DNA from 2 places in the Peribacillus sp. B2I2 genome. Region 2 is predicted to be linked to the other one. Evidence: a T-box and tRNA genes for the amino acid it is inferred to sense, from the RefSeq annotation. Region 2 holds a T-box; the other holds one or more tRNA genes.
The links. A T-box is a leader RNA that pairs with one kind of tRNA and senses whether it is charged. The one in region 2 lies ahead of thrS (threonine--tRNA ligase), so its partner is inferred to be a tRNA-Thr.

Region 1 (6,672 bases), 610 kb from region 2:
TAGGAGAGCGTTCTAAGGGCGTTGAAGTCAGACCGGAAGGACTGGTGGAGCGCTTAGAAGTGAGAATGCCGGTATGAGTAGCGAAAGAAGGGTGAGAATCCCTTCCACCGAATGCCTAAGGTTTCCTGAGGAAGGCTCGTCCGCTCAGGGTTAGTCGGGACCTAAGCCGAGGCCGAAAGGCGTAGGCGATGGACAACAGGTTGATATTCCTGTACCACCTATACATCGTTTGAACGATGGGGGGACGCAGAAGGATAGGGTAAGCGCGCTGTTGGATATGCGCGTCCAAGCAGTTAGGCCGGAAACGAGGCAAATCCCGTTTCCATTAAGGCGGAGCTGTGATGGCGAGGGAAATATAGTACCGAAGTTCCTGATTCCACGCTGCCAAGAAAAGCCTCTAGTGAGATGTAAGGTGCCCGTACCGCAAACCGACACAGGTAGGCGAGGAGAGAATCCTAAGGTGTGCGAGAGAACTCTCGTTAAGGAACTCGGCAAAATGACCCCGTAACTTCGGGAGAAGGGGTGCTTTTTAGGGTGAATAGCCCGGAAAAGCCGCAGTGAATAGGCCCAGGCGACTGTTTAGCAAAAACACAGGTCTCTGCGAAGCCGCAAGGCGAAGTATAGGGGCTGACACCTGCCCGGTGCTGGAAGGTTAAGGGGAGAGGTTAGCGCAAGCGAAGCTTTGAACCGAAGCCCCAGTAAACGGCGGCCGTAACTATAACGGTCCTAAGGTAGCGAAATTCCTTGTCGGGTAAGTTCCGACCCGCACGAAAGGTGTAACGATCTGGGCACTGTCTCAACGAGAGACTCGGTGAAATTATAGTACCTGTGAAGATGCAGGTTACCCGCGACAGGACGGAAAGACCCCGTGGAGCTTTACTGCAGCCTGATATTGAATTTTGGTACAGCTTGTACAGGATAGGTAGGAGCCTGAGAAGCCGGAGCGCTAGCTTCGGTGGAGGCGTTGGTGGGATACTACCCTGGCTGTATTGAAATTCTAACCCGCGCCCCTTATCGGGGTGGGAGACAGTGTCAGGTGGGCAGTTTGACTGGGGCGGTCGCCTCCTAAAGAGTAACGGAGGCGCCCAAAGGTTCCCTCAGAATGGTTGGAAATCATTCGTAGAGTGTAAAGGCACAAGGGAGCTTGACTGCGAGACCTACAAGTCGAGCAGGGACGAAAGTCGGGCTTAGTGATCCGGTGGTTCCGCATGGAAGGGCCATCGCTCAACGGATAAAAGCTACCCCGGGGATAACAGGCTTATCTCCCCCAAGAGTCCACATCGACGGGGAGGTTTGGCACCTCGATGTCGGCTCATCGCATCCTGGGGCTGTAGTCGGTCCCAAGGGTTGGGCTGTTCGCCCATTAAAGCGGTACGCGAGCTGGGTTCAGAACGTCGTGAGACAGTTCGGTCCCTATCCGTCGCGGGCGCAGGAAATTTGAGAGGAGCTGTCCTTAGTACGAGAGGACCGGGATGGACGCACCGCTGGTGTACCAGTTGTCTTGCCAAAGGCATAGCTGGGTAGCTACGTGCGGACGGGATAAGTGCTGAAAGCATCTAAGCATGAAGCCCCCCTCAAGATGAGATTTCCCATGGCGCAAGCTAGTAAGATCCCTGAAAGATGATCAGGTTGATAGGTCAGAGGTGGAAGCGTGGCGACATGTGGAGCTGACTGATACTAATAGATCGAGGACTTAACCAACGCTTTAAAAAAATGAAATACCTTCTTATTATCTAGTTTTGAAGGAATGAAAATTTCTTCTTGCATTTTTTCGAAAAGACGTTATAATAATATATGTCTTGAAAAAATGTTAACATTGTTTGGTGACGATAGCGAAGAGGTCACACCCGTTCCCATTCCGAACACGGCAGTTAAGCTCTTCAGCGCCGATGGTAGTTGGGGGTTTCCCCCTGTGAGAGTAGGACGTCGCCAAGCAGGTTTTATATGGAGGATTAGCTCAGCTGGGAGAGCATCTGCCTTACAAGCAGAGGGTCGGCGGTTCGATCCCGTCATCCTCCACCATTTTACACCTGCCGGTGTAGCTCAACTGGTAGAGCAACTGACTTGTAATCAGTAGGTTGGGGGTTCAAGTCCTCTTGCCGGCACCATTTTTTGAAATAGTACAAGCACGAGCCATTAGCTCAGTTGGTAGAGCATCTGACTTTTAATCAGAGGGTCGAAGGTTCGAATCCTTCATGGCTCACCATTTTATATGCGGGTGTGGCGGAATTGGCAGACGCACCAGACTTAGGATCTGGCGCCGCAAGGCGTGGGGGTTCAAGTCCCTTCACCCGCATCTTTCATGCGGAAGTAGTTCAGTGGTAGAATACAACCTTGCCAAGGTTGGGGTCGCGGGTTCGAATCCCGTCTTCCGCTCCACTTTTCGTATGTGCCGGGGTGGCGGAACTGGCAGACGCACAGGACTTAAAATCCTGCGGTAGGTGACTACCGTACCGGTTCGATTCCGGTCCTCGGCACCATCTTAATATGCGCCCGTAGCTCAATTGGATAGAGCATCTGACTACGAATCAGAAGGTTGTAGGTTCGACTCCCGCCGGGCGCACCATGTTTTATTGCGGGAAGTAGCTCAGCTTGGTAGAGCACTTGGTTTGGGACCAAGGGGTCGCAGGTTCGAATCCTGTCTTCCCGACCACGTGATTTTTAATGAATGGGGCCTTAGCTCAGCTGGGAGAGCGCCTGCCTTGCACGCAGGAGGTCAGCGGTTCGATCCCGCTAGGCTCCACCATTTTTCAATCAGATACTTATATTATATTGGCGGTGTAGCTCAGCTGGCTAGAGCGTACGGTTCATACCCGTGAGGTCGGGGGTTCGATCCCCTCCGCCGCTACCAATAAATATAAGGACCTTTAGCTCAGCTGGTTAGAGCAGACGGCTCATAACCGTCCGGTCGTAGGTTCGAGTCCTACAAGGTCCACCATATGCATTTTTTAAAGCCGTGGAGGTATACCCAAGTTCGGCTGAAGGGATCGGTCTTGAAAACCGACAGGGGAGTCAAATCCCGCGGGGGTTCGAATCCCTCTACCTCCTCCATTTTTTTAAAAAGCAGCAAGTTGTTTTGAAACAACCTTACATAGAGGAAGCGAAAAAACAATATACACGAAAACTTGATGCAAATCGTTTCATTATTACCGTCGCGGGGTGGAGCAGTCCGGTAGCTCGTCGGGCTCATAACCCGAAGGTCGCAGGTTCAAATCCTGTCCCCGCAATTATTAGGTCCCGTGGTGTAGCGGTTAACATGCCTGCCTGTCACGCAGGAGATCGCGGGTTCGATTCCCGTCGGGACCGCCATTTTTTAAATTTAATACAAATGTGGCTCAGTAGCTCAGTCGGTAGAGCAAAGGACTGAAAATCCTTGTGTCGGCGGTTCGATTCCGTCCTGAGCCACCATATCTTTCATATTACGGCGGTTGTGGCGAAGTGGTTAACGCACCTGATTGTGGTTCAGGCATTCGTGGGTTCGATTCCCATCAGTCGCCCCATTTCGCGGGTGTAGTTTAGTGGTAAAACCTCAGCCTTCCAAGCTGATGATGAGGGTTCGATTCCCTTCACCCGCTCCAAATATGGGCCTATAGCTCAGCTGGTTAGAGCGCACGCCTGATAAGCGTGAGGTCGATGGTTCGAGTCCATTTAGGCCCACCATATTTATATTGTTCCGCAGTAGCTCAGTGGTAGAGCATTCGGCTGTTAACCGAACGGTCGTAGGTTCGAGTCCTACCTGCGGAGCCATGGGGAAGTACTCAAGAGGCTGAAGAGGCGCCCCTGCTAAGGGTGTAGGTCGCGCGAGCGGCGCGAGGGTTCAAATCCCTCCTTCTCCGCCATTTGGCCCGTTGGTCAAGCGGTTAAGACACCGCCCTTTCACGGCGGTAACACGGGTTCGAATCCCGTACGGGTCATAACAAAAAAGGAAGCATACATCCATGTATGCTTCTTTTTTTCATTTCTTTTCATTGATATAAGTATCTTTTTGTTTATAAGGAATGTCTCCAAGCTGGGAATCGATATTTTCTTCATCTAATGTATCTTCATATTCCTTTTGCTTTTTGTTCGGTATATCCACCCTATTTTTTCCTTCGATATCATTTGCTGCAAATCCTTCATAGTCTTCTGGAAATCCATCCGTTTCATCTTCGGTTTTATAAAGATCATTATAATTGTCATGATCGCCGGTGTAATCAGATGGCGTTTCGGATGTACCGAATTTGGCGACTTCACCAAAGCTATCCTCTTTATCCACTATTTCATTTCCATGACGATTTTCAAAATGATCACCCTTGGATGGAATCAATATATCCTCTTCCACTGGTCGGTCTTGTGCAGTAGGCCGTTCTGGGGCATGCTCGACACAGTAAAGAGTGCTTGGGATCGCTTCAAGCCTATCGATGGGTATTTCTATATTGCAGGTTTTACAATGGCCATACGTACCCTCTTCTATGGCATACAATGCTTCTTCTATTTTCTCCATTTCAGATTGTGCATGCTCATCCAGTGCTTGGTTCCGTTCCATCTCGAATAATTCTGTTCCTAGGTCAGCAGGATGATTATCATAGGATGATAATTCCCCTACGGATTCAGTCTGGCTTTTATCCAGAACGGATTGTTCATCATTTTGAATCCTGTTTCCAAGCTCATCTTTTTCTTGAAGCAGTTCTTTTTTGAATTTTTGCATTTGCTGTTTGGTTGCCATATCCGTTTCACTCCTTCTAAAGTCCATATCTCATTTTATTTTGGTAAGATGGTTGTATTATCTATTACCCGAATCGTAGTATAGGAAAACAAAATGGAACGGAAGATAGAAAAAAGACTGAGCGGATGAGCTCAGTCCTTGGAAATCATATTAGATAGCTGATGAATAATCCAATGGCCATGAGTAAGCCAAAGAAGGTGTTCGTCTGGGCCGTGGCTTTCATTGCTGGCACCATGGTGATCGGCTGCGTTTTACCTACGAAGCCTTTGATTGCGGCCATGGCTTTCGGGATGCTTAGGAAGGCAAGGAGAATCCACGCTGTTACGTTTCCGGTAAGGACTAACCCAACCAGCCATAGATAAGAGAAGGCAAACATGATTGCCATGAATTTCAGTGCGTTTTTCCTGCCCATCACTACAGGCATGGTTTTGCGGCCATGTGCCTTATCCCCATCATGGTCACGGAGGTTATTGGATAAGTTGATCAACCCGACCAATATTCCACTTGGAATGGCAATTAAGATGGCTGTTGAGGAAACATGACCGGTTTGAATGAAAAAGGCGATCAGGATTATCAAAAAGCCCATGAACAATCCAGAAAAAAGTTCCCCGAATGGTGTATATGAAATGGGTAGGGGACCGCCTGTATAAAGATAGCCGACAAGCATGCAAACCAGGCCTACTGCAGCAAGCCACCAAGATGATGCGGCACAGATATAGATTCCGATTATGAGTGCGATGGCATACATGCCAAGGGCCAAGGTCATGATGAGTTTGGGGGTCATCCCATGACGGACGATTCCGCCACCGATGCCTACGGACTCCTCAGTATCCAAGCCTCGCTTGAAATCATAGTATTCATTGAATAAATTGGTTGCAGCTTGAATCAGGATACTTGCAATCATCATGGCAGCGAATAGTAACCAATTCACGCCATCATCCAAAAGTGCAATCACAGTTCCAAGTAAGACCGGGACAAAAGCTGCGGTTAGTGTATGTGGACGAATTAACTCCCACCAAATCTTCCAGGTCCGTTTAAGGGGAAGTCCGTCGTATTCTGTTTGCATTATTTCTCTCCTCAAAATCATTATTGGTTCTCTCGAAATTATAACAAATATTGAAATGTTGCACAAAAGGTTATCCTAATAAGGATAGGAAAATTAGGTAAGGGTGTCAATTGATTTCGTGGAAGATTCTCTTCCAAAATAAAGGATATTTCTCTTCATTCGCTAAGATTCATATAATAAGGAAAAAAGCAGGCATGAATCGTTCGGTAAAGGGGCGTTTTATTGACATGAGGTTGAATGGAGGTGTATCTTTAAATAGGTTAAAAAGCTTTTAAAATGTACATTTGGGGGGATTTTTTTGGCTATCTCAGAAGAAACTGGGCAGTTTCAGGGACTGGCTTCAGCTATACAAAAGGCGAAGGACTTGAATGATCAAGTTCTATTCAGTCATATTAAGAAAGTTAATTGCACGAACCCCCTTTCATTTTATCAAGCTGGAAGAGAACGGTACGCGGGTGAACGCTTTTTCTGGGAGGACCCTGCAAAGGAAATAACCATCACCGGCTTAGGCAATGTTAAGAAACTCAAAGCGGCATCGAATGCCGAACGTTATAGAGAAGTCGAAAAGAGCTGGATCAAACTGCAGAATACTGCTGTCAAAACAGGATTGACTGATGTAGAAGCGACCGGTCCTTTACTGTTTGGGGGCTTTTCTTTTGATTATGAAACTAACAGTACGCTCCTTTGGAATCAATTCGGGGACAACCTGTTTTATATACCTGCCTTCATGCTATCAATAGTGGGGAAACAAGCTTACTTAACGACAAACTTACTTTGTTCGCCTGATGATTCAGAAAAACTCTTCATAGATATGATAAATGAACGGGAAGCTTTTCTTTTCGAAAGCTTGGATGACACTGGATTGGGTCACAATTCCCTGGTTAAGCAGAGGGAAGTCAAA
Region 2 (6,672 bases):
ATGGCTCTATATATTTTTTTCACTTCAGATTTTAATGTATCTACGTTACGTTGTTCTTTCGCTATGACTTTCTCCCAGTCCCATTGATCCACAAATAACGAGTGTAAATTATCTAATTTTTCATCACGTCTGATCGCATTCATATTTGTGTAAATTCCTTCATCCGAAGCAAAACCATACCTAGATAGAGTTATTCTTTTCCACTTTGCCAAAGATTGAACCACTTCTATTTTTTTATTCTTAATATCCAGAGCATCAAAGGTAAGAATCCGTTCCACACCATTTAAGTTGTCATTTATTCCATTACCCTCATTTAAAACAATAGGGGCTGATACTTTTATAAGGTTTAACGCAGTTGAAAGTCCTTCTTCAAAATGATCCTTAATTTCATTAATTGCAATATCAGTATGCATGATATCAAGGATTGTTTTGTACTTATTTGGCATTGATAATTTTGGCATAATTATCCTCCAATTCCCTTTTGAACATAGCGCATGCATTTAATTTGACGTCTTTTTTTGACTAAATTACATTATGAAGGACCTTTCTGTGTTGTTACAAAAAGGGTCTCTACCGAGTGCAGCAAACCGGACTAAATTCACCATATCCACTCAAAAAAAGGACTAAAAAGGTGGTACAAGTCCAATTGTTTGAATACATTCAATTAACGAAGATGTAACAAACGATGAGGTGATGAATTGGGTGTTTTTTTCAGCTATGTATTATTGGGCTTATCACTGGCGGCTCCTATCGGTCCCATTAACGCTGCACAATTGGACAAAGGGATCAAGAAAGGTTTTTGGCATGCCTGGGTTTTTGGCTGGGGTGCCATTTTAGCGGATTTTGTTTTTATAGCCCTTGTCTTTTTCGGTGTCGTCCACTTTTTGGACAACTCCTTCATGAAGACATTTTTGTGGCTCTTTGGCTTTTTCGTCCTGACCTATACCGGAATCGAAAGTCTGCTTAGTGCGGGTAAGATTGAAGTGAATGAACGAAAAGCAAAAGATTCCCTTTTTTCTTCATTCCTAACAGGATTCATCATGTCCCTTTCGAATCCTTTATCCATTTTGTTTTGGTTGGGGATTTATGGATCGATTCTCGCAAACTCCGCATCCAAATATGATATGGATCATTTACTTTTATACAGTTCAGGAATCCTTATCGGCCTCTTAGCCTGGGATTTCACAATGGCCATCATCGCCAGCACCTTCAGACGTTTCTTATCCAAACCCATTCTAATGGGCATCTCGATCATTTCAGGAATATCCCTTATAGGGATTGGCATTTACTTTGCCATCCAGGCAGCCAAAGTTTTGTTTACATAAAGATTTAAGGAGATGTAAGCATTTACTCGTGAATTTTGGTGCTTTACTCGTGAATTTCAGGCATTTACTCGTGAGTTTGGCGGATTTACTCGTGAATTTCGATGCTTTACTCGTGAGTTCGTATTAATTATCTTATTTTTTATAAAATAGGCCGCCTATTTTATTGTCCATATTTGTCCATGTCGGACACTAGCCCCTCTTTGTTCATAGTCTGAAGGGTAAACACAAAGGGAGGATTTCTTGAAAATGTATAATAATTACGGTTATTACTCTTATAATGTTCCATATTATTATGATAATTCTTATGCTAATTTGCCTTATTATGATGACAGACTTCCAGTACAAACACTGGTTCCAGTAGCCACTATTCAGTCACATTTAAACGCAGGCCGACAAGGTCATTGTTTCAGAGGTTTTTGGGGTAACACCCAGCACACCTTTATTTTGATGGGGATAAATAATGTTACTAATATGGTACAGATACTCGAAGGCGGCATCCCAAATGAGGTTCATCATACAGATATAGTCGGATTACAATATCTAGGATTAACCTGCCCTGTTGGTGGCGGCGGACAAGGTGGTGGCCAAGGTGGTGGCCAAGGCGGCGGACAAGGCGGCGGACAAGGCGGCGGACAAGGCGGCGGACAAGGCGGCGGACAAGGTGGTGGCCAAGGTGGTGGCCAAGGCGGCGGACAAGGTGGTGGCCAAGGTGGTGGCCAAGGCGGCGGACAAGGCGGCCCGGGGGGTAACTGTTTCCAGCAGTTCATTCCTGGCGTTGGCTGGGTATGGATTTGTAGATAGATAAAAAAAAAGACAGACGATATATTCGGCTGTCTTTTTTTATGGGCATTTATGGAAACTCAAGCTTTTACTCGTGAGTTTTGGTGCTTTACTAGTGAATTTCGTGCATTTACTCGTGAGTTTCGCGCATTTACTCGTGAATTTCGTGCTTTTACTCGTGAGTTTCGCGCATTTACTCGTGAGTTTTGGTGCTTTACTAGTGAGTTTCGTGCTTTTACTCGTGAGTTCCGGATTAAGCTCCTTTCTTATTAGATGCTCCGTTCTTTTATTTGCTGGACCATTTTATTGATGAACCGTTCAATTGCGACATTTTCAGATTCTTGTTCCCCGTATTTCCGGACATTCACTTCATTTTCTTTCTCCTCTTTATCGCCAAGGACCAGCATATATGGAATTTTCATAATCTGAGCTTCCCTGACTTTATACCCCATCTTTTCATTCCGATCATCAATTTTCACTCTTATGCCTTGATTCTTCAGTTCTTTTTGAACCTTTAAACAATAATTCAAATGAACTTGTGAGACAGGGATGATCTGTACTTGCAAGGGGGCAAGCCATACCGGAAAAGCACCGGCAAAATGTTCAATCAGGATTCCAAAAAAACGATCGATCGATCCAAATATGGCACGATGAATGACGACAGGACGAACCTTTTCATTATTTTCATCGATGTAAGTCAGATCAAATTTATCGGGCATCTGAAAATCAAGTTGGATTGTTGCACATTGATGGCTTCGTTTTAATGCATCTTTAATATGAAAATCAATTTTCGGTCCATAAAATGCCCCGTCCCCTTCATTTAATTGATAATGTATCCCGATGCTTTCCAGAACATTTTTCAAGGCTGTTTCAGAAGCTTCCCAAAGGGAATCTTCGCCCATTAAATCCTCTGGACGAGTCGAGAGTTCCACCGAATACTCGAAACCAAAAGTGCGATACACCTTATCAATCAGATGAAACACTTGTTTAATTTCACTTTCGATTTGATCCTGCCGAACAAAAATGTGGGCATCATCCTGACAAAATGTACGGACCCGCAACATCCCGTTCAATGCACCGCTATATTCATGACGGTGGACTTGACCGAACTCGGCCATCCGGATGGGTAAATCCCTGTAAGAATAAAGATTGTTTTTGAAAATAAGCATATGACCTGGACAGTTCATAGGCTTCATCGCGAATTTTGTTTGATCCACCTCAGTGAAGTACATATTCTCATGGTAATGATCCCAGTGACCCGAATGTTCCCATAACCGCTGGTTCATCATGAAAGGAGTCCGAACTTCGTCGTAATCAGCTTCAGTCTGGATTTCCCGCGAGAACTTCTCCAATTCATTTCTAACGATTTGTCCTTTCGGTAAATAAAACGGCATTCCAGGAGCTTCCTCCGAAAACATGAATAACTCCAACTGCTTCCCTAATTTGCGGTGATCGCGTTTGGCCGCCTCCTCCAGGAATTTAAAATGATCCTGTAAATCTTTTTTCTTTCGGAAAGCCACACCATACACCCTTTGAAGAACTTCATTTTGATTGTCTCCCCGCCAATAGGCTCCCGATACACGAGTCAATTTGAACGATTTTACAAATGATGTGGATGGAAGGTGGGGTCCTCTGCAAAGATCGACGAATTCCCCCTGTTGATAGATCGTTAGTTTTTCATCTTTAGGGATATTCTTTGCTATATCCAGTTTGAATGACTCCCCTCTATCCTGGAATAACTTCACAGCTTCTGCATAAGACACTTCGATCCTTTTAATTTCCAGATTTTCACTTATGATATGTTCCATCTCTTTTTCAATAGCTTGTAAATCTTCTGAGCTCAAAGGATGATCTAACTTAAAATCATAGTAAAAACCATCTTCTACGACTGGCCCCATCCCTAATTCCACATTTCGGAATAATCTTTTCACAGCCTGTGCCAAAACATGCGCCGATGTATGTCGCAAAACTTGTAATCCTTCATCCGAATCCAGATTCAAGATTGACAGTTCGGCATCCTTATTCAACTTGTGACTTAGATCAACCAGTTGTTTATCCAGTATTCCTACTACTGCCTTTTTCCTTAAACTTGGGCTGATGGACCCTGCCACACTTTCCACTGTCATCCCTTGCGGATATTCCTTTTGCTGCCCATCCGGGAATTGAACTTTAATCATTTTTTCACCCATCACATAAACACCCCTTTTTAGTAATAAAAAAACGCACCCATCCCTATATAAGGGACGAGTGCGTTTATACCCGTGATTCCACCCAATTTCCCATAAGCAAGAAAACACTCATGGCTCTGGAGCTTTTAACGCAGCTTAGACGATATCAGTTACTCTCGTTCACCGATATAGCTCAAAGGCGGTAAATCATTTTCCTAAGCCAGGAAGTTTGCAGCTGCCCTTCCCTCTCTGCAGACCGTAAAAATGATTCATGTCCTTATCATGGCAATATTTTTATATATAAAAAAACGCACCCATCCCTATATAAGGGACGAGTGCGTTTATACCCGTGATTCCACCCAATTTCCCATAAGCAAGAAAACACTCATGGCTCTGGAGCTTTTAACGCAGCTTAGACGATATCAGTTACTCTCGTTCACCGATATAGCTCAAAGGTGGTAAATCATTTTCCTAAGCCAGGAAGTTTGCAGCTGCCCTTCCCTCTCTGCAGACCGTAAAAATGATTCATGTCCTTATCATGGCAATATTTTTATATAAAAAAAACGCACCCATCCCTATATAAGGGACGAGTGCGTTATACCCGTGATTCCACCCAATTTCCCATAAGTAGATTACTCATGGCTCTGGAGCTGTAACGTAGCTTAGACGATATCAGTTACTCTCGTTCACCGATATGGCTCAAAGGCGGTAAATCATTTTCCTAAGCCAGGAAGTTTGCAGCTGCCCTTCCCTCTCTGCAGACCGTAAAAATGATTCATGTCCTTATCAATGCTTCTAAAATGTAAATGGATTTTTATATTGTTATATATATTACAATATATTCCCATAAGTGACAACCTCAAATTTTTTAATTTCATTATAAACACTAAATTGGTATAATTAGTAAAAAGGAGTCGTCATGAAAAGTTTAAGCAATTGGTCTTTCCTATTTGCTGTGATTGGTGCCGTATCATTTTGCTGCGCCTTTTTTTTACCAAAATCCTTCGAGCTTCTAATGGTCTCAGGATTCGGTGCGTTACTTATTGGTATGTTATTTAGTTTCGGGGCCATGTTAAAAAGTGAAAAAGGAAAGACGAAGTTTCTGGCTGTGGCTGCCTTCTTTCTTTTAAGTTTCATTCTGGTTTGGAATGAACCATTTCAAATCGTCAGGCTATTAACCTGGATGAAAAATTAATCAAAACCCGTTCGCCACGACGGGTTTTTGTATGTTTCCTATTTATTTTCATTGTGTGAATCTTCCTCTTTCGCTTCCCTTGGATTCTTTACACTAAGCAATAATGTCAGTCCAGTGGTCCAAAGAATTAGCGCGCATCCAAAGCCAAGTAAGGATAACGGTGCAAAGATTTGATGCTCCCCAAACATGACGGTGTCTGGCACAATAAGTAATGTGATAAGCGCCAATAAACAGAGAAGCACTCCTGTTGCATAGTAGATCTTGATTTGAAAAAGCGCCGCCAAAGGTAAAAAATGAATCCCTACAATAATGGCGATGACTCCAGGAATAAGATCGGTCTGATTGATCATATTACAGATGGCGATGGCAATCCCAATCAGTAAACCTTCGGCAATGAAAACGATATTAAACCAGAAATTCATACGTTTCAAACGCCTAGCCCCATTTTCTGAAACTTGATCGGGCATTTTTTGTGATGTATATATTAAGGAAATGCCCTCTATAACCATTATGATTCCTACGAATATGGCAGCAAGTTCCACGTAAGGAACCCCCCACCCTTGCAATCCCATTACACCGGTACCTGCCCACAACGTGCCGAATAATGCCATGAAAATGACGCCAATTCCAGAACCGCGAAACGCCTCTTTCGATATGAGTCTTGAGGTTTGCATCATCAGTTTCCTTTCATCCACAGGTAATATCGTACATAGAATAATAGTATTGCGCTCACTCCCCGATTATTCATCATCACGGTCTTAAGCCATGCAGCCCAAACTGCAAAAATGCCAAAGCATTGACTATTATGGTGCCACTTCACCTTCAGCCAACATTGAATGGGCTGGCAGCAAATAAAACGACCGTTTTTATCGGGGACCTAAGAGAATATGTCTACTTACCGCCATAATGAGATAATTGCCCTTTTCGTCGATATATTTCTATTTTCGGAGATATAACTGGGTTTTCGTCGATATATTCCTACTTTCGGAGATATAACTGGGTTTGCGCCGATATATTCCTATTTTCGGAGATATAACTGGATTTTCTTCGATATATTCCTACTTTCGGAGATATAACTGGGTTCATACAATATCGCGTCTAATTTAGCATTTTCTTAATTAACTAAGTTGACTATAGAAAAACCTGAGTCCCCAAAGGGGTCTCAGGTTTTTCTATTCCTATCAGCTAAATGGTTTTATCAAAT

Region 1: it encodes a tRNA-Thr, which carries the amino acid that the T-box ahead of thrS (threonine--tRNA ligase) is inferred to sense. The anticodon was not compared.

The regions. Positions count from the first base shown of each region.
Region 1 covers NZ_JBGCCB010000001.1:4,943,395-4,950,066, reverse strand. The annotation lists rRNA gene ABIE66_RS24690 (23S ribosomal RNA) at 1-1,701, shown strand, start outside; rRNA gene rrf (5S ribosomal RNA) at 1,820-1,935, shown strand; tRNA gene ABIE66_RS24680 (tRNA-Val) at 1,947-2,022, shown strand; tRNA gene ABIE66_RS24675 (tRNA-Thr) at 2,033-2,108, shown strand; tRNA gene ABIE66_RS24670 (tRNA-Lys) at 2,131-2,206, shown strand; tRNA gene ABIE66_RS24665 (tRNA-Leu) at 2,215-2,296, shown strand; tRNA gene ABIE66_RS24660 (tRNA-Gly) at 2,305-2,379, shown strand; tRNA gene ABIE66_RS24655 (tRNA-Leu) at 2,392-2,480, shown strand; tRNA gene ABIE66_RS24650 (tRNA-Arg) at 2,490-2,566, shown strand; tRNA gene ABIE66_RS24645 (tRNA-Pro) at 2,577-2,653, shown strand; tRNA gene ABIE66_RS24640 (tRNA-Ala) at 2,671-2,746, shown strand; tRNA gene ABIE66_RS24635 (tRNA-Met) at 2,775-2,851, shown strand; tRNA gene ABIE66_RS24630 (tRNA-Ile) at 2,862-2,938, shown strand; tRNA gene ABIE66_RS24625 (tRNA-Ser) at 2,959-3,051, shown strand; tRNA gene ABIE66_RS24620 (tRNA-Met) at 3,154-3,227, shown strand; tRNA gene ABIE66_RS24615 (tRNA-Asp) at 3,234-3,309, shown strand; tRNA gene ABIE66_RS24610 (tRNA-Phe) at 3,333-3,408, shown strand; tRNA gene ABIE66_RS24605 (tRNA-His) at 3,425-3,500, shown strand; tRNA gene ABIE66_RS24600 (tRNA-Gly) at 3,505-3,578, shown strand; tRNA gene ABIE66_RS24595 (tRNA-Ile) at 3,584-3,660, shown strand; tRNA gene ABIE66_RS24590 (tRNA-Asn) at 3,673-3,747, shown strand; tRNA gene ABIE66_RS24585 (tRNA-Ser) at 3,749-3,839, shown strand; tRNA gene ABIE66_RS24580 (tRNA-Glu) at 3,843-3,914, shown strand; gene ABIE66_RS24575 (TraR/DksA C4-type zinc finger protein) at 3,956-4,705, opposite strand; gene ABIE66_RS24570 (1,4-dihydroxy-2-naphthoate polyprenyltransferase) at 4,851-5,771, opposite strand; gene ABIE66_RS24565 (isochorismate synthase) at 6,070-6,672, shown strand, end outside.
Region 2 covers NZ_JBGCCB010000001.1:4,336,699-4,343,370, forward strand. The annotation lists gene asnA (aspartate--ammonia ligase) at 1-446, opposite strand, end outside; gene ABIE66_RS21500 (LysE family transporter) at 699-1,325, shown strand; gene ABIE66_RS21505 (hypothetical protein) at 1,566-2,126, shown strand; gene ABIE66_RS21510 (hypothetical protein) at 2,200-2,415, shown strand; gene thrS (threonine--tRNA ligase) at 2,375-4,282, opposite strand; T-box leader at 4,342-4,566, opposite strand; T-box leader at 4,598-4,822, opposite strand; T-box leader at 4,853-5,072, opposite strand; gene ABIE66_RS21520 (hypothetical protein) at 5,193-5,468, shown strand; gene ABIE66_RS21525 (DUF7010 family protein) at 5,507-6,142, opposite strand; gene ABIE66_RS21530 (amino acid permease) at 6,654-6,672, opposite strand, start outside.